DNA from 4 places in the Aliiglaciecola sp. LCG003 genome. Region 3 is predicted to be linked to each of the others. Evidence: predicted binding sites of a transcription regulator. Region 3 holds the regulator's gene; each other region holds the start of a gene.

Region 1 (5,120 bases), 170 kb from region 3:
AACAAGTCGATAAATCCATGCTTGAGCGCACTGAGCAAATCAATCTGTTAATGCAAATCTATCGGGTGCAAGATTATGTGGATAATTATCGCTTCAATTACCACTACGTCCCTTTAACCTCGGAGTACGGCTTTCATAGTAGTTTGGCTGGTCTGCCGCAAACAGTTCAGTTTGGCACTTTAGCTGATTACCAAAACTATTTGTCTCGTTTACAAAAGTTTCCGGTTTATTTTGCGCAACAGATTGCATGGATGAAGAAGGGCATGGCAGTTGGCATGGTGCAACCAAAGATCGTGATGCAAGGCTTTGAGAAGTCCGTTGAAGGCTACTTTGAGGGTGATGTAGAAGACAGTGTATTTTATGCGCCATTTAAACAACTCGATAAACTTAATCTCAGTGACCAGCAGAAAACTCAATTAATCGAGCAAGCAAAGCTGAATATTAAGAATAATGTGTATACGGCGTACCGTAATTTTTACCAGTTTTTAGTTACTGACTATATACCTAACGCCAAGACTGATATTGCGGCTAAAACTTGGCCAAACGGCACTCAGCTATACCAGAATCGGACCCGCTATTACACCACAACCGATCTATCTGCTGACCAAATACATCAAATCGGCTTGCAAGAAGTGGCACGCATTCGAGCAGAGATGCAAACCGTTGTGGATGAATTAAAGTTCGAAGGTAGCATCAATGAATTCATTGAATTTCTCCGCACCGACCCGCAGTTTTACGCTAAAACTCCTGAAGAGTTATTGAAGCACGCTTCCTTTATCGCCAAGAAGATGGATGCCAAACTCCCTAAGCTGTTTCGTAAATTGCCCAGAACTCCCTATGGCGTTGCACCTGTTCCAGATAGTATTGCGCCCAAATATACCACTGGTCGCTATATCTCTTCTCGTAGAGATGACGAGCCAGGTTATTATTGGGTGAATACATACGCTTTAGATAAGCGTCCATTATATGCGATTCCTGCTTTAACCTTACATGAAGCCGTTCCTGGGCACCATTTACAGATATCCCTAGCTCGTGAAATGCAGGACTTACCAAATGTACGTCGCTATACCTATATTTCAGCTTTCGGTGAAGGTTGGGGTCTATATTCTGAATTTTTAGGCAAAGAAGTGGGTATTTATGCCACGCCTTATGATGAATTCGGCCGCTTAAGTTACGAGATGTGGCGGGCTTGCCGACTAGTCGTTGATACAGGTATGCATTTAAAAGGCTGGTCTCGACAGCAGGCTTTGGACTATATGTTAGAAAATACTGCATTGTCAGAACATAATGTCACCACTGAGGTTGACCGGTATATCTCATGGCCAGCACAAGCCTTATCTTATAAGATTGGCGAAATCGAAATTAAAAAGCTGCGTAAAGAAGCGGAAGAAGCCTTAGGGGATAAATTTGATCTTCGTTCATTTCACGATGCGGTTTTGGAATATGGTTCTATTCCTTTGTCAGTGTTGAGAGAAAATATGCAGCTGTTTATCCAACAACAGCAGAAACTATAGCAATTAACTAGCACCAACTGATTTGAGTCGTTTCAGGGGAATATAATGATATCGTTCGGCGTAATAGGTTTTTTAATATTAATGTTGATTTATTTTGTGGTCAGACACCAATCAGCACAATCGGAATTAAATAAATTAACTCATCAAGTCAAATCTCTTGATAAACAGAGTCGATTTTCATTGCAAGCATTGTCAATGCTTGCTGGTCAGATGCAAAAAACCTATCAGATACGTCTCGATAATCTCAATAAACATGCATTGATAAGTAGTGCTGATTTTAAGATTGTTAGCTTTATTATTGCTGAAGTTGAATTTGTCATCATGCAATGCTGTGAAAAGAGCGCGACTGTGGAAGAAGCGCTACTCAAAGCCCTTGAAAACTCAGAACTAGATATGGAACAAATAAAGAAATATATAGCTAATCAACCCGCTGAAATTCGAGTTCCTTGGTGTAAGAATACCGTTGGCGGATTTGTCTCAGCCTGCCATAACCTTACCTCAGACCGGGTCAAGCAAGCTGACCCTCGAGAGCTTGAAAAAAGCTAATCATATTAGCCTGATGATTATGTCCTTATAGCCCCTGGCATTTGTCTAATAAATGCTCAAATTCGACTTCAGTGACGGGCATTATTGATAGTCGATGGCTTTTTTTGACTAAACCAATTTGGCTGATTTGTGGCATCTGCTTAATCGCTTTTAAGCTTAAGACATGATTAAATTTTTCAACAAATCTGACATCAACCATGAACCAACGTGGATTTTCCACGCTGGATTTCGGATCATAGTAGTTACTCTCTGGATTGAACTGAGTGTGATCTGCATAAGCCTCTTGGGCAACTTCGGCTAATCCCGCTATTCCAACCTGTTTACAACTAGAGTGATATATGAATACCTTATCGCCTTTTTTTACTTCATCTCGTAAAAAGTTACGGGCCTGATAATTTCTAATGCCATCCCAATGCTCGGTTTGATTAGGCCGATTCGACAAATCATCGATGCTAAATGCGTCCGGTTCCGTTTTGAATAACCAGTAATTCATAATTTACTCTGTTTTTAGTTTAGGTAACTTTACCCCATTCATCATAAACCCATTGTTGATTTACGCCAAAACTTGCATCTGCTAAATTGATCAATATACTGTACATAAACACAGTATAGATTTCATTATGAATACCTTAATAGAACAATTGAAAAATAAGCGGCTTATCTGGCAAGGAAATCAGCAGCAGGTTTTTACCAGTACCAATAGTTCAGGTTATGCAGAGCTTGATCACGCCTTGCAAGGCGGCTTTCCGCAACAAGGTGTTATCGATATTGATAGCCCAATCGGTATAGGTGAATTGCGTCTGATGCTTCCGGCATTACGCTCCCGTCAGCAGCAGAGTAATAGGCTTGTGGTTTTTATCGCTGCGCCTATGCAAATCAATGGCGAGATGTTAGCTGAGTTTGGTTTTGCTCTTGAGCAGATCTTAATTTTACAACCTAATAGCGCTGAGCAGGCTCTTTGGAGCGCAGAGCAGTGTTTAAAGAGCGGTTGTTGTCATGGTGTTTTGCTGTGGCATAAGAATGTAGAGATACCTCAAGCTAAGCGATTACAACTGGCCGCTGAACAAGGTGATGCTTTGCAGTTAATCTTCCGCCAAGACAATCCATTGAAGATCTCATTACCTATCGATTTAGCCATGAAACTAGCTTCTCATCGTCAGGGTATCAGTGTTCAGATAACTAAACGCAAGGGAGGGTGGCTCGAGAAGCCTTTTGAAGTCAATATGAGTGCCAATTGGCCGGAGTTGACATTGCCAGAGATGTCATCAAATGTACTTTCTTTTTCCCATGTTAAAGTGGGTTAGCCTTGAAGTCTCTGTGGCTATATTTACATTTTACCCATTTACAGCTGGACTGTTTATGTGCAACTCATGGTACAGACTCCGCTGAGAGCCTATCGTCGCAGCATTGTATGTCAAAACCAGTGGTAATCCTAGATGCCAAGTCAAATAGCATATTGCAACTGAACCAAGCTGCTATTGAAGCTGGCATTCAGCGGGGTATGGGGTTAGGTACTGCGGCAGCGCTAAGTCAACATCTGCAAGTTGTACCTTACAATGGCGAAGTAGAGCAAAAGAAGCTGACCGAGATTGCCGAGCATCTATATTTGGTAACCTCTGACATATGCCTATTGCCTGCAAATGGGATCTTGTTGCGAATCCACAACATGCTGTCACTTTATGGAGGCCTCAATGAGTACTGGCATGCGATAAAAAACCAACTGAATGACTTTCCAGTGAAGTATCACTTTGCGACGGGGCAATCTCCTTTTGCTGCGAAAATACTAGCCTGTACTGGTTGGGATCAAATTTGTGATCACCTTCCAATGCTGCAACACCAAATCGGTTTACGCAAATTGTCTGATTCTGAACTAGATAGCAAAACGGTTAATAAGCTTTCACGTGTGGGGGTTCATTGTATAGCAGATCTCATGGCTATCTCTCTCAAAGAGATAGCTAAGCGGTTTGAAAATGATTTAGTCACTTATCTAGGTAGGTTAAGGGGTGACTTTCACCACCCAATAGTATTTTTCCACCCTAAAACACGTTTTACCCAATACCTAGAGCTGCTCTATGAAATAAGCCATACCGATACTTTACTACGTCCAATGATAAAGATGCTTGATGCCCTAGAGCAGTTTTTAAAAGTTCGGGATTTGTTAACCCAAAAAATAGTGTTCACTCTATACCAGCGTGATGCTGAAATACTGACATTAGAAGTCGGTTCAGCTCAAGGGGAATATCTAAGCAGCAGATGGCATGCTTTGGCGGCACTCAAAATAGAAAACCTCAGATTAAAATCACCGGTCTATGGGCTGGAGCTATACACTGGAGCAACAGAGCAACGTTGCCCTGATAAGGCCGATTTATTTACAGCCCGAAGAGGAGCACTATCTTATTTACAATTGATCTCAATGTTACAAGCCAAGTTAGGTGAGCAGGCTGTAAAACAGATTCAATTAGACAATGACCATCGGCCAGACCGAGTGAATCGATATGTATCACCCAGCAATCAACTCTTCCCTCACAATCGTCATCTACAGGGAATGCGTCCGAGCTTTCTACTGGCGCCTTGTCTAGCCCTCACTGAAGCTGTAAAAATCCTTCACGGACCTGAGCGAATAGCCACCGGATGGTGGGACAATAAGGTTATGACCCGAGATTATTTTATCGCTCGAAATAACCAGGGCCAATGGCTGTGGATATTTCGAACACCTTGCGCAAAGTGGTATGTCCATGGCCTATTTAGCTAACCTTCGGATTCTAGCCATAAAGCATAGGCTTAGGCAAACTTGGCCAGTTAGAGGCAATTATCAGGTTTATAAAAATTTAAGACTATATATTCTTAATGTAATCAAGCAATCAGAATCTCACTTATCTGCAGACTATAGTTATGGCTTACGCTGAATTATTCTGTCGCACCAATTTCAGTTTTTTGCAAGGCGCATCTCACCCTCAAGAGATGGTTCAACAGGCACACTTTCTAGGTTATGAAGCTATCGCTATTACCGATGAATGCTCTGTCGCGGGTGTGGTCAGAGCCTATACTGAAATCAAGCAA
Region 2 (5,120 bases), 370 kb from region 3:
ACTCGAATATTTGCGTATTTTGCTTGGGGATATAATCAATGACATTTTTACTTAGAATATGCTCGCGGACGTATTCATCTGAGCGGTCGGTAATAACAATTACAGGGATAAAGGACTCAATTGCATAATCTATGGCTTGACCCTCGGGCGCATCGGGTAAGGTATAGTCAACAACCGCACATAAATAAGTTTCCGGTGCGGTACTTTCGAAAATGACTTTTGCTTGGGTTAGCGATGAAGCATAGACAACATCTAGATTCGCCTTCCCAATAACCCGTTTTAGCACCCGCATACTGGATTCATTATCTTCGATTAATAAAACTTTAAATTTCATCAAAACCTACTTTAATGACTAACTGGGTGCACAGCCAACTCGCTATATTTTATCTAGTCTAGCATAGGCTAACATTAGCCATTTTGTACCGAAATTATCAAAGTTAACTTCTACCCGGGCATGTTCTCCGCTTCCTTCATAGTTCAACACTGTGCCTTCGGAAAATTTTGGATGACTAACACGTTGACCCAATTGAAAGCCAGTGGATTCAAACGCCATATGTGACGTGGCAGTTTGGAATCGATTTTTGGTAGGCCTACTGATAGTAGTACGCAGTCTAACTTCCTCAATACAATCAGAAGGGATCTCTTTAATAAATCGAGAAGGGGTATGATATTTGTCTTGGCCATATAATCGACGGCTTTCTGCGTAGGTCATATACAGCTTTTGCATAGCTCGCGTCATGCCTACATAGCAAAGACGACGCTCTTCTTCTAATCTACCAGGCTCTTCGTTACTCATCTGACTTGGGAACATACCCTCTTCAACGCCCGCCAGGAAAACCAGTGGGAACTCTAGTCCTTTCGCAGAGTGAATCGTCATCATTTGCACGGCGTCTTGATGAGCGTCAGCTTGAGCTTCGCCTGCTTCTAATGAAGCATGGGCTAAGAAAGCTGATAGTGGTGTCATGTTATCGGCTTCCAATGGCATTTCAAATTGTTTACAAGCACTGACCAATTCTTCTAAGTTTTCAATCCGCGCTTGGGCTTTCTCACCCTTTTCAGCCTGATACATAGCAAATAAACCTGAATGCTTAATTACATGGTCGGCTTGTTGGTCTAGTTCTAAGTCACGTATAGCACTTTGTAATTTTAAAACTAATTCGACGAAGCTCTGTAGTGCAGAGGCGGCTCGGCCAGACAAGCGTTTCTCGGCTAACATTGTCTGAGTTGCTTGCCACATGGATTGTTCATTATTACGAGCTGATTCCCTGATCAAACCCAGTGTTTTTTCGCCAATGCCCCGCGTCGGAGTGTTGACGATACGCTCATACGCGGCGTCGTCAATAGGCTGGTTCACAATACGTAAATAAGCCAATGCGTCTTTAATTTCCTGTCGTTCGAAAAAGCGTAGGCCGCCATATATGCGATAAGCAATAGACTCTTGCAATAAGGCTTCTTCAAGTACCCGAGATTGGGCATTGTTTCGATATAAAATGGCACAATCAGATAAGGCGTCGCCTTTATCAGACCACTCTTTGATCCGTGCAACAATAAAGCGCGCTTCATCCAGTTCGTTAAAACCGGCATATAAGGAGATGGCTTCGCCTTCGGCATCTTCGGTCCATAGGTTCTTACCTAAGCGGCCACTGTTGTTATCTATTACCGCATTGGCGGCTTTTAATATGTTACCTGTAGAACGATAGTTTTGCTCTAAGCGAATAGTCGATGCGCTGGGGAAGTCACGCAAGAAATGTTGGATATTTTCGACGTTAGCACCGCGCCAACCATATATGGATTGGTCATCGTCACCGACTATTATCATATTGTTGTCTTTGCAGCTTAATAACTTCAACCATGCATATTGAATATTATTAGTATCTTGGAACTCATCTACCAAAATAGTCCGAAAACGGCGTTGGTAGTGTTTTAACACATCAGGATTTTTCAGCCATAACTCGTGCGCCCGCAATAATAGCTCAGCAAAATCGACTAGCCCGGAGCGATCACAGGTTTGTTGATAGGCCTGATAAATATCTTTCATGGTTTGTTTGGTGGGATCACCTTGGGTATCAATATGCTCTGCTCGCAAGCCCTCATCTTTATTGCCATTGATGTACCATTGAATAGATTTTGGCTGCCAATTTTTTTCATCTAAATTCAACGACTTTATCACCCGCCTGACGAGTCTATATTGATCATCTGAGTCTAAAATTTGGAAGTTTTCTGGCAAACGGGCTTCTTTGTAATGGGTGCGTAACAGGCGATGAGCTAAGCCGTGAAAAGTACCAATCCACATATTATGTAAAGCTGAACCCATTAACCGCTCAACACGACCGCGCATTTCACGGGCTGCCTTATTAGTAAAGGTCACGGCTAAGATACTAAAAGGAGCGAGTTGCTCGACTTCCATTAACCACGCCATGCGATGAACCAATACACGGGTTTTGCCACTGCCAGCCCCAGCCAGAACCAACATATCTGACGCCGGTGCAGCAACGGCTTCTCGTTGTTTATCATTAAGTTGGTCGAGCAGTCTAGATACATCCATAGGGCAAAACATTCCAGCAAAAAGATGTTTACAGTATATCAGTTATACTGTGTTTTTATACATTTGATTGGTCGTGTTTTTGTTGTTTTAAAATATTGGGCTTGTGTTGAAGGTTTTTGTCCGCATGTCTGTTCTAATTACAGTATGAGATTAATCGTCTAGGGTTAGTTATGCCAATTGATAATTTTTGGAACAGTTTAAAAGCAGATGCTCAGCAATTGGTTAAAAATGAGCCTCTTCTGGCCAGTTATGTCCATGCTTGTATTTTAGCTCATCATAATTTCGAAACCTCATTGAGCTTTATTCTGTCTAATAAAATTAAAGATGAAGTGATGCCGGCATTAGCTATTCGAGAGGTCTTTGATCAAGCCTACTTACTTTGTCCTGCAATCGTAGAATCTGCAGCTCTTGATATACAAGCTGTTTTGAAACGCGATCCGGCGGTTGATTCTGCATTGAAAGTATTGATGTTTTTTAAAGGCTTTCAGGCGATCCAAACCCATCGTTTAGCCCATTACCTATGGCATAAAAATAGAAAAGATTTAGCCTTATTTGTTCAAAGTCGTAACTCCGAAGCCTTTGGTGTGGATATTCATCCAGGAGCAGTAATAGGCAATGGCGTCATGTTCGACCATGCTACTGGTATTGTAATTGGAGAAACGGCAGTGGTGGAGAACAATGTGTCACTATTACAGTCCGTGACCCTTGGGGGAACAGGCAATGAGAGCGGTAACCGTCATCCCAAAGTCAGGGAAGGGGTTATGGTTGGAGCGGGGGCTAAGATATTAGGTAATATTGAGATTGGCCGCGGCTCTAAAGTAGGCGCAGGTAGTGTCGTGCTCAAGAACGTGCCTGAACATGTAACTGTCGCAGGCGTGCCGGCAAAAATAGTAGGTATACCTTGTTGTGCTAACCCATGTGAAACCATGAATCAGAATGTACTAGATGATTAAGTCACGTAATTCGGCTAATTGATGAAGATGCACGTGAGGAAGAATCGTAGTTCGTTCCTGCTCTATTTGCATCGGTCGATTGTGCGCATACCAAGCGCTTTGCATGCCTGCAGCAATTGAGCCCTTTACGTCTTTTTCTAAATTATCGCCCACGTGTAGTATAGTGTTTATTGGTATTGAGAGGGCTTCGCTAGCTAAATTAAACATGGTTGGATGGGGCTTCATGGGATGCCTCAAATTCGATTTGAAACTATGGCTAAAAAAGTCAGCTATACCAATTTGCTCAAGATTTACATTGCCGTTGGTTATCGCTACCAGTGGTAGCCTCTGCGCCAAATCAGATAATAAAGAACAAATAGTCTTGTCCACCTTGAAATTACTTCTGTGGTAATAAAAGTATTCAAAACAGTCATTTACTGCATTTTTAAGTTCGTCGTCGAGGTATCCACAAGATTCTAGTGCGGTGGACAGCGTTCTGCGCCTTAACTCCCCCATATCGGATGCTAGGTTAGGATTGTTGTTTAAATGCATGTTCTTAATCTGTCGCCAATCAGCAGTCGACAATTGAGATATATTGGGATAGTTAGTGCGTATATATTCGTGTAAATTTTGCTCGGCTTTGACTATCAGAGGATAATTATCGTACAGGGTATCATCCAAATCGAAACTTAGGGCTTTGACGGGAGTCATCTTTCGATAAAAAATCATTAAAGAATACCTATTCCTTATATAAATATATAGACTGTTATAGTCTTCATATGGCCGAGTGGGTTTTTTAACGTCCTATTTGTTTCTTTTCGCGCGGGGATGAGCCCCATCATATACTTTAGCCAAATGTTGAAAATCTAGATGAGTATAAACTTGTGTGGTTGATAGATTTGCATGGCCTAATAATTCTTGAACTGCGCGCAAGTCACCACTGGATTCTAGCATATGGGTGGCGAAAGAATGCCGCAGTTTATGGGGGTAAACTGTCTGGTCTAATTGCTTCTGCTTGGCCCAGAGCTTCATTCGCTTAGCAATTTGACGATGGCTTATACGTCTGCGATGCATGCTCACGAATAACGCTGGTTCATCCTGCGGTGGGTTGAGTTGTGAGCGCACTTTTAACCAATTCTTCAGCCACAAGGCAGCGGTCCGACCCATGGGTAATATCCGTTGTTTATTTCCTTTTCCCCATACCGTTATTTGTCTGTCAGAGTTTATATCGGTTATATCCAATCCAGCCAACTCGGCTAGTCGCAATCCGCATCCGTAGGTTAATTCCATCATAGCGCGGTCACGGATTGCTAGAGGAGAATCGGGATCGATTTCTAATAGTGAGTTAATCTCATCGACATTCAGGTGCTTAGGTAGTGGCTTGCCTAATTTGGGGGAATGTATCACTTTGGCTGGGTTGCAATCTAAAACCTTTTCAGCGATTAAATAATCACAGAAACTTCTCAATGCCGACAAACGAAGTGCAATGGAGCGGGGAGCAAGGTTCTGTCTGCGGCAGTGGCCAAGTACTTTTTTGACGTGGTCAGTATTTAGTTGTGACCAATCCTCTAATTGAATTTGCAAAGCGATTACGTGCAGTTGACGGCGATAATTTTCTATCGTTTTGGCGGATAAATTACGTT
Region 3 (5,120 bases):
GGCAACTTTCACCCTTGGCGCAGCGCTTCCTTTGCTGGTGGCCTGGGTCATCCCTGGAGCTCAATTAATTCCATCTGTGGCTGTCTCTTCATTATTATTTTTGGCATTACTGGGTGCTCTTGCAGCCCGAGCAGGTGGCGCAGCTATATCTGTTGGCGCCATAAGAGTCACATTTTGGGGGGCGCTTGCTATGGCGCTAACTGCTGCTGTGGGGCGGGTTTTTGGCGTGGTGGCGTGAAAGGACAATATTACAATCTCATCCACTCACAAAACAGATGCAGATCAGCACATGCATTAAACACAAACGTCCTGTTAGTGGAACACATAATAAGCCATAGCCTTTACCCTTAATTCAGTGTTTTATAGATGGCAAAACAAGGAGTAATGATGAACTTCAATCAAGCACAGGGAAATATGAACTTCGCCTATTTTGGCGGTTCTATGGGGGTTTTTGCCTCTGGCATAATTTGGGGGATAGCCGGCTTAGTCGCGCTGTTGTCGTCCAACCAAGCAAGTATGTACACTCTTTTTTTTGCTGGCATGTTGATTCATCCAATCGCAATACTATTGTCAAAAGCACTCAAGCGCCCAGGAGCGCATCTGCCTGATAATCCCTTAGGAAAACTCGCGTTGGAAAGCACCATTATTTTGTTTGTGGGCTTGTTTATCGCTTTCTATGTAGCAAAGCTTCAAGTGGAGTGGTTTTATCCGATTATGTTGCTGATAATTGGTGTACGTTATCTGCCGTTTCAGACTTTATATGCAACTAAGCTTTATTGGTTCTTGGGTGGTCTGCTGATGCTCTGTGGTGTTTTATGTATTCTATTCGGGGCTAAGTTTGTTGTCGGTGCTTTTATAGGTAGCGGGATTGAACTGCTATTTTCATTAATTATTTTCTATCAATCTAGACGACAAGATTCAAATACGGCATTGTAGTGACAAAGAATAAATATTGGAGACTCAGGAAATGAATAAACTGGTATTAATTATTTTGGCTATTCTTCTACCGCCTATCGCTGTTTTGCTAAAAAGTGGTTTCGGGAAAGATTTATTAATCAATGTGCTGCTTTGTATACTGTTTTATGTTCCGGGTATCATTCATGCAGTTTGGGTGGTAACAAAGTAACCTTCTGAATAACAATCGGGAAATAGTGTGAGTAGTTGTTTCGATAGAAATAATCTTTACTGAATGCTATTTTTCGTTGGTTAAATCGTATTCTGCAATTTTAACCTGCTTTTAATGCAAGTATTCCTTAACAGCTGTTAATTCGTAATCGTAATATAGCGAAAAAAGTGTGTCTATATTAGAGTTGCCCAGTAAACTGTAACGTTATAGCTTGCACTGATTACGCGGTGCGAGTTAACAGACTAGAGTACATAACAAAGCGTTGCTAGGGGAAGGCGTATGAACGAGTTAGACTGGTATGAACCAAAAAAAAATACTAATCTTGTTGAGCAATGCCCTTGTTGCGACTATTTTACCTTGTCACAAAGAGCAAGCTACCTGATATGCCCCATCTGTTTTTGGGAGGATGATGGCGTTGACGTGAATGCGCAAGATAATTACTCGGGACCAAATCATATGTCGTTGCGCCAAGGTCGACAAAACTTCATACAGATTGGTGCTTGTGACCCCAAGATGCTTGAACATGTATTGTCTGAAGAAGATAGAAAATCATTCCACTATAAAGCCCGGGAAAAATAATAACGGCAACTAGATTTGTTTTATGAGATTAACTGTATATACTACCAGTTGAACTGTATAGAATAACAGGCTGTTTATGCGTCCACTAACTCCAAGACAAGCAGAAATACTCCAGCTCATCAAGACAACTATGTCTGAAACTGGCATGCCCCCTACTCGTGCTGAAATTGCCCGGGAATTAGGCTTCAAATCCGCTAATGCTGCAGAAGAACATCTAAAAGCCTTGGCTAGAAAAGGTGTGATCGAAATATTACCGGGTACCTCACGGGGCATAAAGTTAAATGTGCCGCTAGATGATGTGCCTGAAGAGTTAGGCCTACCTTTAATTGGTCGCGTTGCTGCGGGTGAGCCGATCTTGGCTGAAGAACATGTAGAATGTCACTACAAGGTTGATCCTAATTTATTTAAACCCAGTGCCGACTTCCTGCTGCGCGTCAGTGGTATGAGTATGAAAGATATCGGTATTTTAGACGGTGATTTATTAGCCGTACATAGAACAACCGATGTGCACAATGGCCAGGTGGTAGTCGCTCGTGTCGACGAAGATGTAACGGTAAAGCGTCTTGAAAAACGGGGGCGAGAAGTACTATTGCATGCGGAAAATGACGATTTCAATACCATCAAAGTTGACTTGGCATCACAGCCGTTCAATATTGAAGGCATTGCTGTTGGTGTGATCCGTAACGCTGACTGGATGTAAATAGCCACTTCGTTAATTTCCAGGTATTTGATAAAACAATTAGCCACTGGTGAAAGCCATTGGCTATTTCTAGCTGCTTTTCGCTCCCCTCTTTAGCAACGAATAACTTACTACTTTTTATGTACTTCAATTCCCGCCCCAAACCGTCATCAGGCAAAAAAAAATAATCACAATGATTCTAACAGCATATTATTTTGCAGGTTGGCAGGTGAATATCACTTAAAATACTTCATTTAGCCTATTTTGGATAAAAATCAATCAGTTGTTTCTAATAACAACAAAAAACACTAGACTCCATTGGCTGATTGAGTAATTCTTATACGTCAATTAACAGATTCATAACAAAAATAAATCAAGTCATTTACCACGTTAGAGTTTTTGGCGGATATTATCTGTGCGTTACTCCCTTGGAAAAGGCTTAAATCACCAGGAGGTGTTGAGTGAAAAAGACATGGTCCGGCGCATCGGTCTTACTGACCAGTATCATTGCGTTTGCTACCTCAGCAGAAACGAATTCGACTGCTGACCAATACCAGCTGAATCTACGACAGGGTGTGACAGACATCAGTGCTGAAGTCTATGACTTGCACATGTTGATGTTTGGCATATGTGTTGTTATTGCCGTACTTGTGTTCGGTGTGATGTTTTACAGCATGTTTTTTCACCGCAAATCACGGGGTGCTAAGCCTGCTCATTTTCATGAGAGCGTAAAAGTAGAAATTGCTTGGACCATCATTCCATTCGTTATCCTCGTGGTGATGGCCTTTCCTGCTGCAAAAACTTTAATCGCCATGGAAGATGCCAGTGCAGCAGATGTGACGGTGTTAGTCACAGGTTCACAGTGGAAGTGGCATTATAAATATATGGATGATGACGTAGAATTTTACTCATCATTAGCCACTCAACCGGAACAAATTAGCAATCGCTTTGCTAAAGGTGAAAACTACTTATTGGAAGTAGATAGACCTTTGGTTATTCCTACCGGTAAAAAAGTCCGCTTTTTAGTGACCTCAGATGATGTTATTCATTCTTGGTGGGTACCGGATTTCGCCGTCAAAAAAGACGCCAACCCTGGTTTTATCAATGAAGCTTGGGCCAATGTGAATCATGCCGGCATTTACCGTGGGCAATGTGCAGAGCTATGCGGTAAAGATCACGGATTCATGCCAATCGTCGTTATTGCCAAAGAGCCCGCCGAATATCAAGCCTGGATCACGGCACAACAAGAATCCCAACGCAAAGCAAAAGAAGAAGAACAACGTTTGCTAGCGTTAAATATGAGTATGGATGAATTGATGGCCACTGGCGAGCAGGTCTATATGCGCACTTGTGCAGCCTGTCATCAGCCTAACGGTGGTGGTTTGCCAGGTGTATTCCCAGCTTTGGCTGGCAGTGCAATGGCACTGAACGATATTCCTGCCCATATCGACATTGTTATAAATGGCAAAACTGGCACTGCTATGCAGGCGTTTGGCAAACAATTAACAATGAGTGAGATTGCCGCCGTTGTGACTTATGAGCGAAATGCTTGGGGTAACAATACGGGTGACATGATCCAAGCAAAAGACATCAACGCCGTTATGACGGGTCAATAGGAGGTTAATTATGAGTACTGCAACACAAGACCTGCATCATGATGACCATCATCATCATGCGCCAAGCGGCATAAAGCGTTGGCTGTTTACTACTAACCATAAAGATATTGGTACTTTGTACCTTTGGTTCGCGTTCATCATGTTCTTGATTGGTGGCGCAATGGCCATGGTAATTCGAGCAGAATTATTTCAGCCAGGCCTGCAAATTGTTGAGCCTAACTTTTTTAATCAGATGACCACAGTGCATGGGTTGATCATGGTATTTGGTGCGGTTATGCCTGCCTTTACTGGCTTAGCTAACTGGCTAGTACCTATGATGATCGGTGCGCCAGATATGGCTTTACCGCGCATGAATAACTGGAGCTTCTGGATTTTGCCAATGGCATTTACCATCCTACTTGCTTCATTATTTATGGAAGGTGGTGGCCCAGCATTTGGTTGGACGTTCTACGCTCCCCTTTCAACTACCTATAGTAACGATACCACTGCGTTGTTTGTATTCTCTGTACACATCATGGGTATCTCATCGATTATGGGTGCTATCAACGTCATCGTAACGATTTTCAACATGCGTGCCCCAGGCATGACATGGATGAAAATGCCGTTGTTCGTTTGGACGTGGCTGATCACTGCATTCTTGCTGATAGCAGTTATGCCAGTATTGGCGGGTGCCGTTACCATGGTGCTGACCGATAAGTTCTTTGGCACTAGTTTCTTTAACGCAGCAGGCGGTGGTGACCCAGTTATGTTCCAGCATATTTTCTGGTTCTTCGGTCATCCTGAAGTGTATATCATGATCCTGCCCGCATTCGGTATCATATCAGCAATCATTCCGACCTTCTCTCGTAAAAAGCTGTTTGGTTATGCCTCAATGGTTTACGCCACCACGTCTATTGCGTTGTTGTCGTTTATTGTTTGGGCTCACCATATGTTTACCACAGGGATGCCAGTGGGGGCCGAACTGTTCTTTATGTTCGCAACTATGTTGATATCGGTACCTACCGGGGTGAAAGTGTTCAACTGGGTAGCAACCATGTGGCGAGGTTCCTTGTCTTTTGAAGTGCCCATGTTATTTGCACTGGCATTTATTGTGTTGTTCACCATTGGAGGATTATCTGGA
Region 4 (5,120 bases), 1.2 Mb from region 3:
GCTGATGCCAGTTAATTGAGTGATTTTGTGTGGTATATGGCGCTGCGGATTAAGTAAGGTTTGCCAAGTATCAATAACCTTACCACCGACTACCTTAGCGATGCCTATTTCGGTTATACGGTGGCCGTTTGCTCGACCTCCCGTGGTTTCGATATCGACTACCGCATAGACTTGATTAGGATCAAGAAACCATTCAACTTGAGTGACAGCTACGTTAAATTGAGCCTTACGAAGTTGTTTAATAGTTAAAAGCTGGTTTTTACGCAGTTGATCACCGGGCGCTTTGATTTCTTCAAATCGCAAGCCCTGCTCATCGACCACCATTAGATCCGGATAACCGTCTCCGAAGGTTCTGAAATCTTGCGCCATGGTACGCAAATGTAGCTTTAAATCTTCTATATCAACGTGGTCAAAAAATACTGCTAATACTTCTAGCAGTGATTTGTGCCAACGAAATATGCCATTAGGAGTAGCGTATTTTTCTAGCATAATTTTACTGACCTGCTTAAAAGCCATTTCATTGCTGGTCATTCGATATAGGCGTGTTTCAATAGCTTGCTCGAAAGTTGTATAAAAACAGTTGTGAGAAATAGATTGAGGTTTGTGATCGAACTCGGTCACCAGGGCAGCGTTGTCTATTTCAAATAGCTCTTCCCAGAAAACTAATCCAAATAAGGCCCGCCAGAGTCGATTTTCAGTACGGAAAACTTGTTTCCCTCGTTTTTGATAGAATAATTTCACTCCATTTTCTACGGAATCTGAATATATTTCATCTATTTGCAGTCGCTGTGCCTTTTCTCGCAACATATCGGTTAATTCACTGGTACGTTTTTGACCAAATTTACGCGCCAAAAAGTCTTCGGCAAATGCCAATAATGTTTCACTTTCAGGTTGGTCTATAATGTTTTCTAGTTGGGATTTAACCCAATCTTTATGACCTAGTTTGTAGCGCTCTCTGATGACCTTTTCTTGAGCCTGTGGCTCACTAGATGCACCCAGTATCTCTAATGCCAGCTTGGATTCTATGGGCAGTAATTTTTTACCAAGTTGAAATAGTAAGCGATCAGCGTAGATATTAGCTAGCGTACCGTGGGGCGACGGGAAGTTGTCTCGCTGATGCGCACAATGGATGAGTTGTTGAGTCGATAAATTACCAAGATTACGCAGTTGCTGAGCATAAAAATAAGCACTTTTAGCCTCATCAATAAAATCAAACCGCGCAATGTCGTTACTCACTCCGCGTTTGGTTTGCATAATGCCTAAGTCACGCATAGAAAACTTTTGCAAACCACTGTTTAAGTCTCCAAAAAATAAAAACAGGAAATAATTTAGCTGTTCATCGAAACCTCTATACAACAAGTTATCAGGCTGACAAAGATTGAATAGATGCTCAAATTCGGCGAATTCCAATGCGGATTCTAATAATTGAATTTTCTGGCTGCTATGCTTAAAACTGACCCCTGCCAAGGTTAGAACTTGTGCAATTTCGGCCTTGGTTAAATGCAATAAGACTTGTTCAAAATGCTGCGGCCCAATAGAGTTGTAAAAGCCCTGAAGTTGCAATTCAGACAAATGGTGTTCAATGTTAGTGAGCTCTTCGTAATACAGCGAAGCCGTCTTAATGACCGGCGATTTACGACTTTGACCACGAACAAATAAGCATTTCGCGTCTTCTTCTAGTTGATTAAACATTTGAATGAAGTGGCGATCTTGTTCATCGAGTAGATGCGCACAAGGGCCCGAGATAAATTCGATAAACTCCAGAAAATGGGCTAGATAATATTTGCTGGGTAATACTCTCATGTGATATCCATCGACTAGTCTGAGCGGTATTTTAAAATAAATACCACTGTATATCCAGTCAGTATTTTTTGTCGATTGTGAAAATCCACTTTTGCGATTCGCGCGTATAATTTCACTCACCCACAAAAGGAGTCATAATGAGTTTAAGTTCTGCGGAGAGTTTTGAATGTCCCTATTGCATGACAATTAACGACTTAGAAATTGATGAGGCTAATGATATTGGCCAACAACAAATCGTCGACTGTCAGATATGCTGCCAACCTATAGAAGTATTGGTGATTGACAATGGATTTGGAATTGAAGTTATCGCCAAACGAGATGACGAATAAATACCGTGAGACAAAAATGACTATTGATAGATGGACTTTAACGGATAGCATTCACACCAAATAAGTGAGAATAGTGACGAATATGCGCCTCTGCGAATAATTTTGGACATGTGAAAAATTGCTGATTCCGTTAACTAAAAATTAACCGCAGATGTACTTGTAACAGAGCCTACGATAATGCTCTTGTTAGGAGTAAAAATCTGCTATAATCCCGCGAAATTTTGACCCTAATGAATAAGTGGTGTAAGTGATGACCGTGATGCGTAAGCCCGTCGAGCGAATGAAAGCCGAACGCGGGCTATTTTCCTATCCTAAATATTGGGCTGAGTGCTTTGGCCCGGCGCCATTTTTGCCGATGTCGCGCAAAGAAATGGATCAACTAGGCTGGGATAGCTGCGATATCATCATTGTGACCGGTGACGCCTATGTCGATCATCCTAGCTTTGGCATGTCTGTCATCGGCAGGGTACTTGAGTCTCAAGGCTTTAGAGTGGGAATTATTGCTCAGCCCGACTGGACCAGTAAAAAAGATTTCATGAAATTGGGTGAACCCAATCTGTTCTTCGGTGTAACCGCCGGGAACATGGACTCTATGATTAACCGCTATACCGCAGATCGTAAATTACGTCATGATGATGCCTACACGCCCAACAATGAAGGGGGTAAGCGTCCAGATCGCGCTGTGACGGTTTATACTCAACGTTGTAAAGAGGCCTATAAAAAACCAGTCATCATAGGTGGAATAGAGGCCAGCCTTAGACGCATAGCCCATTACGACTATTGGTCCGACAAAGTCCGTCGGTCTGTATTGTTTGATTCAAAAGCCGACATGTTGATGTTTGGTAATGCTGAGCGACCTTTATTGGAAATTGCTCATCGCTTTGCTGCCGGTGAAACCCTGGCTGATTTGCAAGATGTGCGCGGCACGGCTGTATTGCGAAAAGAGCCATTGCCAGGATGGCAAGGCGTGGATTCCACTCACGTGGATGTGATTGGAAAAATCGAACCTATCACTAGCCCTTACGATTACATCGAAGACAAGTGTGCAGTAGGTGACACCGAGCAGAGCCCTGTTGGTGAAGCGCAACTAGCTAAACCTATTGTAGTTCAGCCCTTTACCTCTAAGACCCAAAGACGTAAACCTTGGGAAAAGACCTACGTATTGTTACCGCCATATGATGTTGTGCGGGCAGAAAAAACCCATTATGCGCATACCTCTAGAATTCTGCATCAGGAAACCAATCCCGGTTGTGCCAGAGCGTTAGCGCAGCGACATGGTGATCGTATAGTTTGGATCAACCCTCCGGCGTTTCCCCTAGAGACTGAAGAGATGGATGCTGTGTTTGATTTACCTTATGCACGAGTTCCCCATCCAAGTTACGGCAAGGCTAAAATTCCTGCCTATGACATGATAAAAACGTCGGTCAACATCATGCGAGGATGTTTTGGTGGTTGTACTTTTTGTTCTATTACCGAACATGAAGGTCGGGTAATTCAGAGCCGTTCAGAAGATTCCATCATTCGTGAAATTGAACAAATCCGCGATAAAGTCCCAGGTTTCACTGGGGTGATTTCAGATTTAGGCGGACCCACCGCCAACATGTACAAACTGCGCTGCAAAAGTGCCAAAGCCGAGCAAACTTGTCGTCGTCTTTCATGTGTATGGCCGGATATTTGTGGTCACTTAGACACTGACCAGACTCCAACGGTGGAGTTGTATCGCAAGGCGCGTAAAGTGGAGGGGGTCAAGAAGGTATTGATTGCCTCAGGAGTGCGTTACGATTTGGCCATCGAAGATCCCAATTACGTTCGGGAACTGGTTACTCACCATGTTGGAGGGTATTTAAAAATAGCGCCTGAGCATACTGAAAAAGCGCCTTTAGATAAAATGATGAAGCCAGGCATGGGCACCTACGATCGCTTTAAAGTATTGTTCGATAAGTACACTAAAGAAGCGGGCAAAGACCAATATTTGATCCCGTATTTCATTTCGGCCCACCCAGGGACCGAAGACATGGACATGGTGAATTTGGCAATGTGGTTGAAAGAGCGCAACTTCAAGCTTGACCAAGTGCAAAACTTCTATCCTTCGCCTATGGCCAACGCTACAACTATGTACCACACCAACAAAAATCCGATACATAAGGTCAATCATAAAAGTGAAATGGTGACAGTGCCCAAAGGTGAAATACATCGTCGCTTACATCGTGCATTTTTACGCTATCATGATCCTGCAAACTGGCCGGTAATCCGCCAAGCATTGAAAGATATGGGCAAAGCTTATTTGATTGGCAGTGGCGCTAAGCATTTGGTGCCAGCAGAAAGCCGCGCTGAATTAAGTGGCAAAGATCATAAAGAATATGCTCGTCGCTCACGTAACAAAGCTATTGCAAAAGGCAAAGGTGAAAGCTCAACCAAGCAAAAAGCCCAACAAGGTTTAACCCGTTTTAGTGACAATCAGCCTCATAACAAAGTGGCTGCGGATGCATTAAAGAAAAGTCGCAAAAAACGGGATAAATAACCAACCTAAACTTTAAGCAAATACATCAAGGCAGGACTGATCTCATCATCCTGCCTTTTTTTGTGCTTGTACTTTTAACGTGGACAGCCACCACTAACTCTGCTCTTTTAGCGTGGACAGCCACCCATAAAATTCGAGTTTACATGGACATCACCGAGTTTACATGGACAGCCATCACTAACTCTTAATATGGTGAGGCTTCCACAAGTAACCCTATCTTAGGGCTACTGCATATAAGCGTTGAATTATAACTAGCGGTGGGATATTCCAGTGCTCTTTTAGCGTGGACAGCCACCTATAAAATTCGAGTTTACATGGACATCACCGAGTTTACATGGACAGCCATCACTAACTCTTAATATGGTGAGGTTTCCACCAGTAACCCTATCTTAGGGCTACTGCATATAAGCGTTGAATTATAACTAGCGGTGGGGTATTCCAGAACTAGCAAACTAGTCTCATCTGGT

The links. The regulator LexA, encoded in region 3, represses DNA repair genes until DNA is damaged. The targets are predictions, from matches to a motif close to TACTGTATNNNNATACAGTA.
Region 1: imuA (translesion DNA synthesis-associated protein ImuA) is a predicted target of LexA. The motif match lies at 2,650-2,669, and genes of this name have one in related genera.
Region 2: uvrD (DNA helicase II) is a predicted target of LexA. The motif match lies at 2,591-2,610, and genes of this name have one in related genera.
Region 4: QR722_RS04635 (exonuclease domain-containing protein) is a predicted target of LexA. The motif match lies at 1,848-1,867, and genes of this name have one in related genera.

What each region holds. Positions count from the first base shown of each region.
Region 1 covers NZ_CP128185.1:49,257-54,376, reverse strand. Annotated here, with positions in the region: gene QR722_RS00235 (DUF885 domain-containing protein) at 1-1,514, shown strand, start outside; gene QR722_RS00230 (hypothetical protein) at 1,596-2,060, shown strand; gene QR722_RS00225 (EVE domain-containing protein) at 2,086-2,553, opposite strand; gene imuA (translesion DNA synthesis-associated protein ImuA) at 2,681-3,364, shown strand; gene QR722_RS00215 (Y-family DNA polymerase) at 3,367-4,812, shown strand; gene QR722_RS00210 (error-prone DNA polymerase) at 4,953-5,120, shown strand, end outside.
Region 2 covers NZ_CP128185.1:247,851-252,970, forward strand. Annotated here, with positions in the region: gene QR722_RS01060 (response regulator) at 1-334, opposite strand, end outside; gene uvrD (DNA helicase II) at 377-2,545, opposite strand; gene cysE (serine O-acetyltransferase) at 2,716-3,498, shown strand; gene QR722_RS01075 (HAD-IA family hydrolase) at 3,487-4,206, opposite strand; gene QR722_RS01080 (tyrosine recombinase XerC) at 4,282-5,120, opposite strand, start outside.
Region 3 covers NZ_CP128185.1:4,286,773-4,291,892, reverse strand. Annotated here, with positions in the region: gene QR722_RS18785 (VIT1/CCC1 transporter family protein) at 1-238, shown strand, start outside; gene QR722_RS18780 (DUF7010 family protein) at 367-936, shown strand; gene QR722_RS18775 (YqaE/Pmp3 family membrane protein) at 968-1,126, shown strand; gene QR722_RS18770 (CPCC family cysteine-rich protein) at 1,406-1,705, shown strand; gene lexA (transcriptional repressor LexA) at 1,782-2,405, shown strand; gene coxB (cytochrome c oxidase subunit II) at 2,846-4,000, shown strand; gene ctaD (cytochrome c oxidase subunit I) at 4,011-5,120, shown strand, end outside.
Region 4 covers NZ_CP128185.1:1,109,569-1,114,688, forward strand. Annotated here, with positions in the region: gene QR722_RS04635 (exonuclease domain-containing protein) at 1-1,803, opposite strand, end outside; gene QR722_RS04640 (zinc ribbon domain-containing protein) at 1,941-2,132, shown strand; gene QR722_RS04645 (YgiQ family radical SAM protein) at 2,383-4,653, shown strand.